Regions from separate parts of the Phyllobacterium sp. SB3 genome, predicted to be linked through region 2. Evidence: predicted binding sites of a transcription regulator. Region 2 holds the regulator's gene; each other region holds the start of a gene.
The links. Region 2 encodes LexA, which represses DNA repair genes until DNA is damaged. Its sites were predicted from a motif close to TGTTCNNNNTGTGTTCNG; they were not measured.
Positions count from the first base shown of each region.

Region 1: a site for LexA is predicted at 2,034-2,051, ahead of dnaE (DNA polymerase III subunit alpha). Genes of this name have one in related genera too.
Region 3: a site for LexA is predicted at 1,970-1,987, ahead of ABKW30_RS05730 (DNA recombination protein RmuC). Genes of this name have one in related genera too.

Region 1 is NZ_JBDYKI010000004.1:278,451-281,734, reverse strand. Features, by position in the region: gene dnaE (DNA polymerase III subunit alpha) at 1-1,755, opposite strand, end outside; gene ABKW30_RS16805 (ABC transporter ATP-binding protein) at 2,128-2,808, opposite strand; gene ABKW30_RS16800 (lipoprotein-releasing ABC transporter permease subunit) at 2,810-3,284, opposite strand, start outside.
Region 2 is NZ_JBDYKI010000004.1:540,192-543,475, forward strand. Features, by position in the region: gene ABKW30_RS18065 (ABC transporter substrate-binding protein) at 1-155, opposite strand, end outside; gene ABKW30_RS18070 (substrate-binding domain-containing protein) at 437-1,459, shown strand; gene lexA (transcriptional repressor LexA) at 1,621-2,337, shown strand; partial or broken gene ABKW30_RS18080 (ComEC/Rec2 family competence protein) at 3,065-3,284, opposite strand, start outside.
Region 3 is NZ_JBDYKI010000001.1:1,168,662-1,171,945, forward strand. Features, by position in the region: gene ABKW30_RS05715 (N-acetyltransferase) at 1-442, opposite strand, end outside; gene fmt (methionyl-tRNA formyltransferase) at 439-1,374, opposite strand; gene def (peptide deformylase) at 1,378-1,908, opposite strand; gene ABKW30_RS05730 (DNA recombination protein RmuC) at 2,021-3,259, shown strand; gene ABKW30_RS05735 (cation diffusion facilitator family transporter) at 3,256-3,284, opposite strand, start outside.

The DNA.
Region 1 (3,284 bases), 260 kb from region 2:
GCCCAGAAAGTCGAATTTGACCAGTCCGGCCTCTTCAACCATTTTCATGTTGAACTGTGTTACCGGCATATCCGAACGCGGATCACGATACATTGGAACCAGTTCGGATAGCGGCCGGTCGCCAATGACTATGCCTGCGGCATGTGTAGATGCGTGCCGGTAAAGCCCTTCAAGTTTCAGGGCGATATCGAGCAATCGCTCGACAACCGGCTCCTTGTCACGCTCCTCGCGCAAACGCGGTTCGTCCTCGATGGCCTTTGAAAGTGTTACAGGATTGGCCGGATTGGCGGGTACCATCTTGGTCAGACGATCCACCTGCCCATAGGGCATTTCGAGAACACGTCCAACGTCACGCAACACGGCGCGCGCCTGCAATGTTCCGAAAGTGATGATCTGCGCTACCTGATCGCGGCCATACTTTGCCTGAACGTAGCGGATGACCTCATCGCGCCGTTCCTGGCAGAAGTCGATATCAAAGTCCGGCATGGAAACGCGGTCGGGATTGAGAAACCGCTCGAACAGCAGCGAGAATCGAAGCGGGTCAACGTCAGTGATCGTAAGCGCATAGGCAACAAGCGAGCCAGCACCCGAACCACGCCCCGGCCCTACGGGAATATCGTGGGCTTTCGCCCATTTGATAAAGTCCGCAACGATGAGAAAGTAACCCGGATATTTCATGCGGGTGATAACTGCGATCTCATATTCGAGGCGCTCGGCATATTCCTCGCGTGTATGCACTCCGGCAAGCCCGGCGGTCGCAATACGCTGCTCAAGTCCCTCACGCGCCTGACGAGCCAGTTCCTCGGCTTCTGCGGCCAATGCGGCTTCCGGATCATCACTCTCACCCGTAAACCGCGGCAGGATGGGCGCACGACTTTTGGGATAATAAGAGCACCGCATCGCAATCTCGACGGTGTTTTCCACAGCCTCCGGCAAGTCGGCAAAGAGCTGTACCATCTCCTCTTCGCTCTTGAGATAGTGATCCGGACTCAGGCGCCGTCTGTCATCAATGGACAGCAATGACCCCGACGCAATTGCCAGCAATGCATCATGCGCCTCATAGTCAGCGCTCTTGGAAAAGAATACATCATTGGTGGCAACGAGCGGCAATTCCAACTCGTAAGCCAGATCGACCTGTACTGCCTCTAATGACTTGTCGTAACCACGATGACGCTGCAACTCAATATAGAGCCTGTCACCGAACAGCGATTTGAGCGTGAGCAGCCGTTGGCGGGCGCGGTCGGTCCGATCATCTTTGATTGCCTTGGCTATAGCGCCGTCCGGTCCGCCGGACAGAATAATGATTCCATCCGTTCTTCCGGTCAGCCACTCGGAGGCTATATGAACCGGATCACCCGCCGGCGTCTCCAGATAGGCGCGGCTAACCAGCCGAACGAGATTGGCATAGCCTTCCTCCGTTGCAGCAAGAAGAATGATCGGGGCAAGACCAAGTGCCTCACGCCTGTTTACGTTGCGGCTTTCTTCGGTCTGATCGTGAAATGCGATATCGAGTTGGCAACCGATAATCGGTTGCAGGCCCGCTTTTGATCCTTTTTGCGCAAACTCAAGTGCCCCAAAAAGGTTGTTCGTATCGGTAATCGCTATGGCTGGCGCCTTGTTGGCTGCTGCAAGGTCAATAACCTTGGGAACCTGCAGCGCGCCTTCAAGCAACGAGTATGCTGAATGGACCCTCAGATGGACAAAGCGCAGCGGGCGCTTTTCTGCATTACCTATGCTGTCCTGCCCATCTGCCACTATTCATCTCCGAACTGTTGAACGGAGAACCGATTCCACCGCGCCTACATAGTCCAATATGCGCGATGTGGTGTCCACCCGAATTGATTGGCAGGGCCATGTGAACGGTGGATAGTTGGCACCTGCTCAATCGTCTTTCGGGTGTTGATTGTTTCAGATTACACTCACCCACATTGCGAAGGTTGCAATGAAAAGGCTGATCGTAACAAATGACATGACATCCTGGAAAAGTTCGCTCATCGGTAAAACCCTTCTTCGTTTGCTCTATGTATATGTTTTGTTCTATTTTTGTTCCGAAGTCAAGCGAAACCGATAGCGCGATTAACGCTATGGTTTTCAAATTGCTAATGGGAAGTAAATAAGGGTGCCAAATCAGAGATTGGTGATTTTACCGTCCTTCAACGTAACCCGTCGATCCATCCGTCGAGCCAGTTCGTGGTTATGCGTGGCGATCATTGCCGAAAGGCCGGATTGACGCACAAGTGCCTCAAGAGCCTCGAACACATAAGATGACGTAACGGGATCAAGATTGCCTGTAGGCTCGTCAGCGAGCAGTACAAGCGGTGCATTGGCTACGGCGCGAGCAATAGCCACGCGCTGCTGTTCACCACCGGAGAGTTCACTTGGGCGATGCGATGCCCTCGCCCCAACCTTCATGTAATCAAGCAACTGCTGCGCACGCTCCGATGCCACCGCTGGCTTCATGCCGCGTATCATCTGGGGCATCATCACATTTTCCAGAGCCGAGAACTCAGGCAACAGATGATGGAACTGATAGACAAATCCCACATCGTTGCGGCGTATCGCTGTCCGCTCTTCATCCGACAACGCACCACAAGAGCGGCCGTCGAGAATCACATCGCCGCTGTCCGGGCGTTCAAGCAAACCGGCGGTGTGCAACAAGGTTGACTTGCCAGCACCGGATGGTGCAACGAGGGCAACCATCTCGCCCTTGCCCAAGGAAAAACTCGCATCGTCAAGGATGATGAGTTCCCGTCCGATTTCATCATAGCGGCGGCCGACACTAATCAGCTGCAGAATAGGCCCAGCCATATTATTCGTACCTCAGAGCTTCAACGGGATCGAGTTTGGCAGCGCGCCAAGCGGGGAAAAGCGTCGCCAGAAACGACAGGACAAGCGCCATGAGAATAACGGTAAACGTCTCGTTGAAATCCATCTTGGCCGGCAATGTACTAAGGAAATAAAGCTCGGGATTGAACAACGTCGTTCCGGACAACCAGGAGAAGAACTCCCGGATGCGTTCAACATTCAGGCAAACCACAACGCCTAATGCCACGCCGGCAATCGTGCCGGTAACTCCGATGGCCGCCCCCGTCATCAGGAATATGCGCAGGATTGAATTTCGTGTCGCGCCCATCGTGCGGAGGATAGCGATATCACGCCCCTTATCCTTCACGAGCATAATCAGTCCTGAGATGATATTCAGCGCTGCGACCAGAACAATGAGCGTCAGGATCATGAACATGACGTTGCGTTCGACCTGAAGTGCCGAGAAGAATGTCTGGTTG
Region 2 (3,284 bases):
TTTCCAGTCTCTTTCTCAAACCGGTCAAGCTGCTTGCGTAGCTCAGCAGTCTCATTACCGGTCGAGCTGTAAACTATAGAAAGATTTGCCGCGTAGGCACCGGAAGACAGAAGCGCTGCAAGCAGGGCACCTGCAAGAATTGAACTCTTTTTCATAAACCCTCCCAAAAATGTTTGATGGATCGCCAGTGCCGGACGGCAGGTAACCCCAATCGATAAACCCCTCCTCAAGCGCATCAGTGATGAAATTAACCAATCCAAAGCGCTTTGGATGGAAGGTGTCAAAACGCAAATCGATTGTCAATAAATAGTTTATGAACGCCTGTAATCGTACAAATAAAATTGTTCTGATCATTTAAAGCGCTTTGAAGTATGGTTATAGTAAGCTGAGTTAGATGATGGACCGCACAGATCGGAACGTAGTTTGGACATCCGGCATGAAGCTTAAAGAACTTGCTGATAAACTCAGCCTTTCGCAGACGACAGTTAGCCGGGCATTGAACGGCTATCCTGAAGTCAATGAAGCGACGCGCGAGCGGGTCAACAAGGCGGCGTTAAAGTTCGGCTATAGTGCAAATGCAAATGCCCGGCGGCTCGCCATGGGCCGCGTTGGCGCCATCGGCATTATCGTTCCCGCTGAATCAAGCCAGCGTTTCGGACCGCACACAGCCGAGTTTCTTGCCGGCTTGGCAGAACGCCTTGCGCATGACGAAATAGACTTCCTCATCAGTCCTCTCGTCGACAATGATGAAATCTCGGTCTACAAGCGCCTGATTTCCAGCAAGCGCGTCGATGCCATCATTGTCTCTCACCCGTCTCTCGTGGATGAGCGCGTTTCGATGCTGATCGACGCAAAGTTTCCTTTTGTTCTGCATGGACGCACCAATGTCGGCAAACCGCACGCGTGGCTCGACATCGATAATCAGGGCGCGTTTTATCAGGCGGCGAGCCATTTGCTTGATCTCGGGCACCGCCATATCGCCATGATCGATGGCTTGAGGGGGTTCACATTCTCCGAACATCGCGAGCTTGGTTATCGGCAAGCACTTGGCGAACGCGGTATTGAAATAGATTCGCGGTTCATCGTGCATGACCGTTTCTCCGATGAAATCGGCTTCCGCGAAACGCAGCGCCTGCTTGCATGCACACCACAGCCGACGGCTATTATTGCGGGATCAATGATGACTGCTCTGGGCGTCGCTCGTGCCGTACGCAATAATGGCTATCAACTCGGCAAACAGGTGTCGCTCATCACGCATGATGACGTTTTCCCCTATCTCAACGCCAGCAACATGGTGCCATCGATGACCACGACGCGGTCGTCGATGCGGGCTGCGGCCACCCGGATTGCTGAAATGCTCGTGCGCGTGCTTGATGGAGAGCCAGTTGATGACATTCACGAACTTTGGCCGGTGGACCTTATTGTCCGCCAGTCAAGCGGGCCTCCTGTAAGCAGCTAATCGGCGCTTCTCGCCTTTTTCACAACGTTTCGTCTAATTTTTACCGTCGTGTGCTATAAGTGGCTGGTTTATACCAGATATTAATCCTTGTGGAACACAACTGGAACATATAGTGTTTGTTCTGGTTTTGTTTTTCCGATTCCACGCTGAAGGATCGCCCCATGCTCACGCGCAAACAACATGAACTTCTGCTTTTCATTCATGAACGGTTGAAGGAAACGGGTATCCCTCCCTCATTTGATGAGATGAAGGATGCCTTGGATCTCGCATCCAAATCGGGCATCCACCGCCTTATCACAGCGCTGGAGGAACGAGGCTTTATTCGGCGCCTTGCAAATAGGGCCCGGGCCCTGGAAGTGCTCCGCCTTCCGGATTCGATAGCGCCGGGACTGAATGCCCAGCGTAAGTTCTCCCCAAGTGTCATAGAAGGCAGCCTCGGCCGCAATATTGCGCCGCCTCGCCCTCAAGCAAGCTCAGCAGACATCGTTGCTGCAAACATGATCAGTATTCCGGTTATGGGCCGGATTGCTGCCGGTGTGCCTATCGCTGCAATCCAGAACCAGACTCATATGCTGAACCTTCCGCCAGATATGATTGGCAGCGGCGAGCACTATGCACTTGAGGTCAAGGGTGACTCCATGATCGAGGCCGGAATTTTTGATGGCGACACCGTTGTCATAAAACGCGGCGATACAGCCAGCCCCGGTGAAATCGTCGTTGCTCTTGTTGACGATGAGGAAGCAACCTTGAAGCGGTTCCGGCGCAAGGGTGCATCAATTGCACTTGAAGCAGCGAATCCAGCCTATGAAACACGAATTTTTGGACCAGACCGGGTTCAGGTGCAGGGCAAATTGGTCGGCCTGATACGTCGCTATTGAGTTGCGGCATCAGGAGCAGGAATGGGCTCGCTGAAAGAATACGCTCCTGCAGGGCGTTGTTACGAAAGCTGCCAGAGTTCTCCTTTGAGCGCTTGTCAGGAAGATTTCGCGCAGCACGTGAATAATTGCGATAGGTATTCCAGGGTCGATTAGATTGCCCAACAGCATATGTCATCTGGGCAGTTTGCAGGCGGTGTGAAAGTGCATCCGCCGGGTTTTTCGATTCTGAATTATTTTTGGATTGCGAATTGTCGAAGCTTATTTCCATCGCCCCTTTAATTGCCAGATCGCGTTTTGAAATCGTCAATACGCCAGCATCCCGGCACGTAGGGGCTTCGGCTGCATAGGCAAGAATAACAATATCACCTGACATGCATGCATCGGTCATTTTTTCAGGATCGTCCGTATATGCAAGAACCAGTCCTCCCGGCTCCCGTGCGGTGCAAACCCGCTCAAAGCATTCGAATTGCGTGTCGTTGACAGCAAGCCCAGCTCCTACAGGCTTAATGAGTTCATCTGCACCATATCCTTGCTGCCAGTTTTTCAGATGAAATGCGCTTCCCACTGCCCTGTTGATGGCGAGGTTTCCTTCGCTGGTCCTTAGAGCAACGAGTTTGCCGTCTTCTGAAATCATTATGCTCGGCTCGTTCGAATTCCCCATGACAATAAACGCCAATACAAGAAGCGGTAAAGCACACAACCGCAGCCACGTTGAAAGAAACACCAGCAGCAGAAGCGCTGTGGCCAAAAGAATAAGCGTCAACGGGGGCATCAAGCCAAGGTTTCCGCTGGGCGAGTGGGATGCCACAGCTTTTGCGATGATGATGACCAATTCAATACCCTGCCCCATGACAGCGAACGGCAGCCAATCGAGATCGAAAGGCATGGCGAGCAGGCCAAGTACGGCAAACGGCATCACCAGTATTGAGACAACCGGCAATGCCAGT
Region 3 (3,284 bases), on a different contig from region 2:
CAAAAGCTAATGCTTGCAGATATTCACCCTGATAGATGCTCTCAAACCCAGCCGCACGCTGATGACTATAGCCAAATTTTCTATAGTAAGCCGGTTCACCCAGAACGAGTGATAATGTCTCGCCCTGATCCGCAAGTTTCTGATGTGCCGTTTGAATAAGGAGACTTCCGGCACCCCGATTTTGAAAATCGGGTAGTACTGCCAAAGGCGCAAGAGCCACGGCATCACAGGCACAATCGCCGGTGACTTTCACCCTGGAAAATAAGATGTGTCCAACAGGGACATCAGCGATCAAGGCGACCAACTCCAGCACGACATCGTTCTCGCCTCTCAAAGTGGAGACCAGTTCGGCCTCGCTACGATCACCGAAGGCTAGTTCGATAAGAGCGGCGATTTGGCTGTAGTCGTCTGGTTTTACTTCCCGTACAGAAATGCCGTTCATGGCAGCCGCGTGCCCTGCGCGACCTTTGCGCCGCGCTGGAATTCCTGTCCGTCCATTGCCTTGCCCCCAGCGCGTTGCAATGTACGCAGACGAACAGCACCCTCGCCGCACGCAATACGCAAATCTTCGTCCAAGACTGTTCCCGGAGCGCCTGCCCCGGTAGCGAGCACTGAACGCAAGAGTTTAATGCGCTCCAGATCGTCGCCAATTTCCATCTCGCACCAAGTACCTGGAAACGGGGCCAGTCCACGAATGCGATTATGGACATCGATTGCCGGTTGGGTCCAGTCGATACGTGTCTCGACCTTGGTAATCTTGGAAGCGTAGGTTACGCCTTCGTCCAATTGGGGGGTAAGGGTGAGGCTGTCGCGCTCAAGAGCAGCAACGGCACGTACCATCAAATCAGCACCGGCCATGCTGAGTTGATCGTGCAGTTCCCCTGCGGTCATGTCGGCCGTGATGTTGATTTTCTCGACCATGGCGACCGGGCCGGTATCAAGCCCTTCATCCATCTTCATGATCATGATGCCTGTTTCGAGATCACCAGCCATGATGGCACGCTGGATTGGCGCGGCTCCCCGCCAGCGCGGCAACAACGATGCATGCCCATTGTAGCAACCGAGGCGTGTGCCTTCGAGAATCTCTTTCGGCAAAATCAAGCCATAGGCAACGACTATTGCAACGTCGGCTTTAAGATCAATGAACGCCTGCTGCTCGTCCGGGTCGCGCAAGCTCTTGGGCGTGCGGACCTCGATGCCGAATTGTTCGGCATTGCGATGGACTGGCGATGGCGTCAGTTCAAGGCCGCGTCTGCCCGCCGGGCGTGGCGGTTGGCTGTAGACTGCAACAATCTCATGGCCCTGACCGATCAGTGCATTGAGAATTGGCACCGAAAAATCCGGCGTGCCCATGAATACGATGCGTAAACTCATCGCTTAAACCGCCAATCGGCTTGGTGGGCGATCTTTCGCAAGCTTCTTGAACTTCTTCACGACCATCTCGCGCTTCAGACGCGAAATATAATCGATGAAAAGAACGCCGTTCAGATGGTCGATCTCATGTTGCAGGCAGGTCGCCAAAAGCCCATCCGCGTCTACTTCGTGAGCTTTCCCGTCAATATCGACATAGGAAACCCGAACCTGTTTCGGTCGCTCTACTTCCGCATAATAATCCGGGATCGAAAGACAGCCTTCTTCGTAGACGTTCCGCTCGTCGCTGGACCAAAGCACTTGCGGATTGATGTAAACCTGCGGAGCCTTTGGCTCGTCTTCCTTGGCGAGATCAATCACCAGCATCCGCACGGGTGCACCGATCTGAATTGCCGCGAGACCAATACCGGGCGCGTCGTACATCGTCTCCAGCATATCGGTGGAAAATTTACGCAAATCCGCATCAAAGCTTTCAACAGGTTTCGAAACTTGTCGAAGCAGCGGATCAGGAAGGATGACGAGTGGTTTGATAGACATGCCCTTCACCTAATATCTCGATTTTGAACCGTCAATGCGGCATCCGACCCAAACATAAAAATGTTCTTGTTTTGATCTCACAATTGCTGTTCGAATCGGTTACTCTAGTCAAATGGAAACTTCTATTTCTCTTGATCAAACCCTGTTTCAGCTGGGCGCGACCTCCATATCGCTCGGTGCAGCGCTTGTTACGGTTGCTCTGATAACCACACTTGTGGTGATTTTTGCGATCATCGCTGTCTGGCGATCGGCGCGCATGCGGCTTGTTGCAGAGATACAAGCCGAAGATCGTGCTCGCGATGCGGAAGCGCGAATGGGTGAGATTCTGAAAAGCCAGTCTGAAATGCAAGGACGCATGCAGACAATGGCAGAATTGTTTGGCTCACGTCAGGCTGAGCTTAACCAGTCCATCCGGGAGAGACTCGATGGAATGACCAGCCGTATCGGCCAGACAATGACTGAGCAGACGAAGTCCACACATGAGAATCTGGCCAAGCTGCAGGAACGATTGGCAGTAATCGATACTGCCCAGAACAATATTCAGTCGCTGGCAGGGCAGGTTGTGCAGTTGCAGGCAATCCTCGCCAACAAGCAGACGCGCGGGGCCTTTGGGCAGGCGCGGATGGAGGCAATTATCGCCGATGGCCTGCCGCAGGGGGCTTATGAGTTTCAGGCGACATTATCCAATGGCAGCCGTCCGGATTGCGTGGTTCGTATGCCAAACGGTGCGGCAAACCTCGTCATCGATGCCAAATTTCCGCTGGAGGCATGGAATGCCATACGCGAATCTGAAACGCCAGAAGGCAAGAAGGTAGCGGCTAACCAGTTTCGGCGTGATGTTGAAATTCATATTCGGGATGTGGCTGAAAAATACCTGATCAATGGCGAAACACAGGATACAGCTTTTCTTTTTGTACCATCTGAATCGATTTTTGCTGAAATTCATGAGAATTTTGAAGGCGTGATCCAGAAAGCGCATCGCTCACGCATCGTTATCGTATCGCCATCCTTGCTGATGCTCTCCATTCAAGTCATTCAGGCTGTGCTCAAGGATGTCCGTATGCGCGAACAGGCGCATCTCATTCAAGGCGAAGTGATCCGGCTGATGGAAGATGTGAGCCGGTTGGATGATCGCGTACGCCGTCTGCAAACTCATTTTGGTCAGGCCAACAAGGACATCGACGACATTCTGGTGTCGTCCGGCAAGGTGACCAAGCGTGGCCAGAAAATCGAAGCTTTGGAGTTTGCTGAGCCACCAGTCGGCGAACAGGCAAAAGCACCAGATGCAACTCGCACGGCAACATCCACAACAGGGCAATTGCGATTGCGCGTTGTCGATGGCGAAGATTAGCCTGCTTCGATAATCTTCCGGCGGA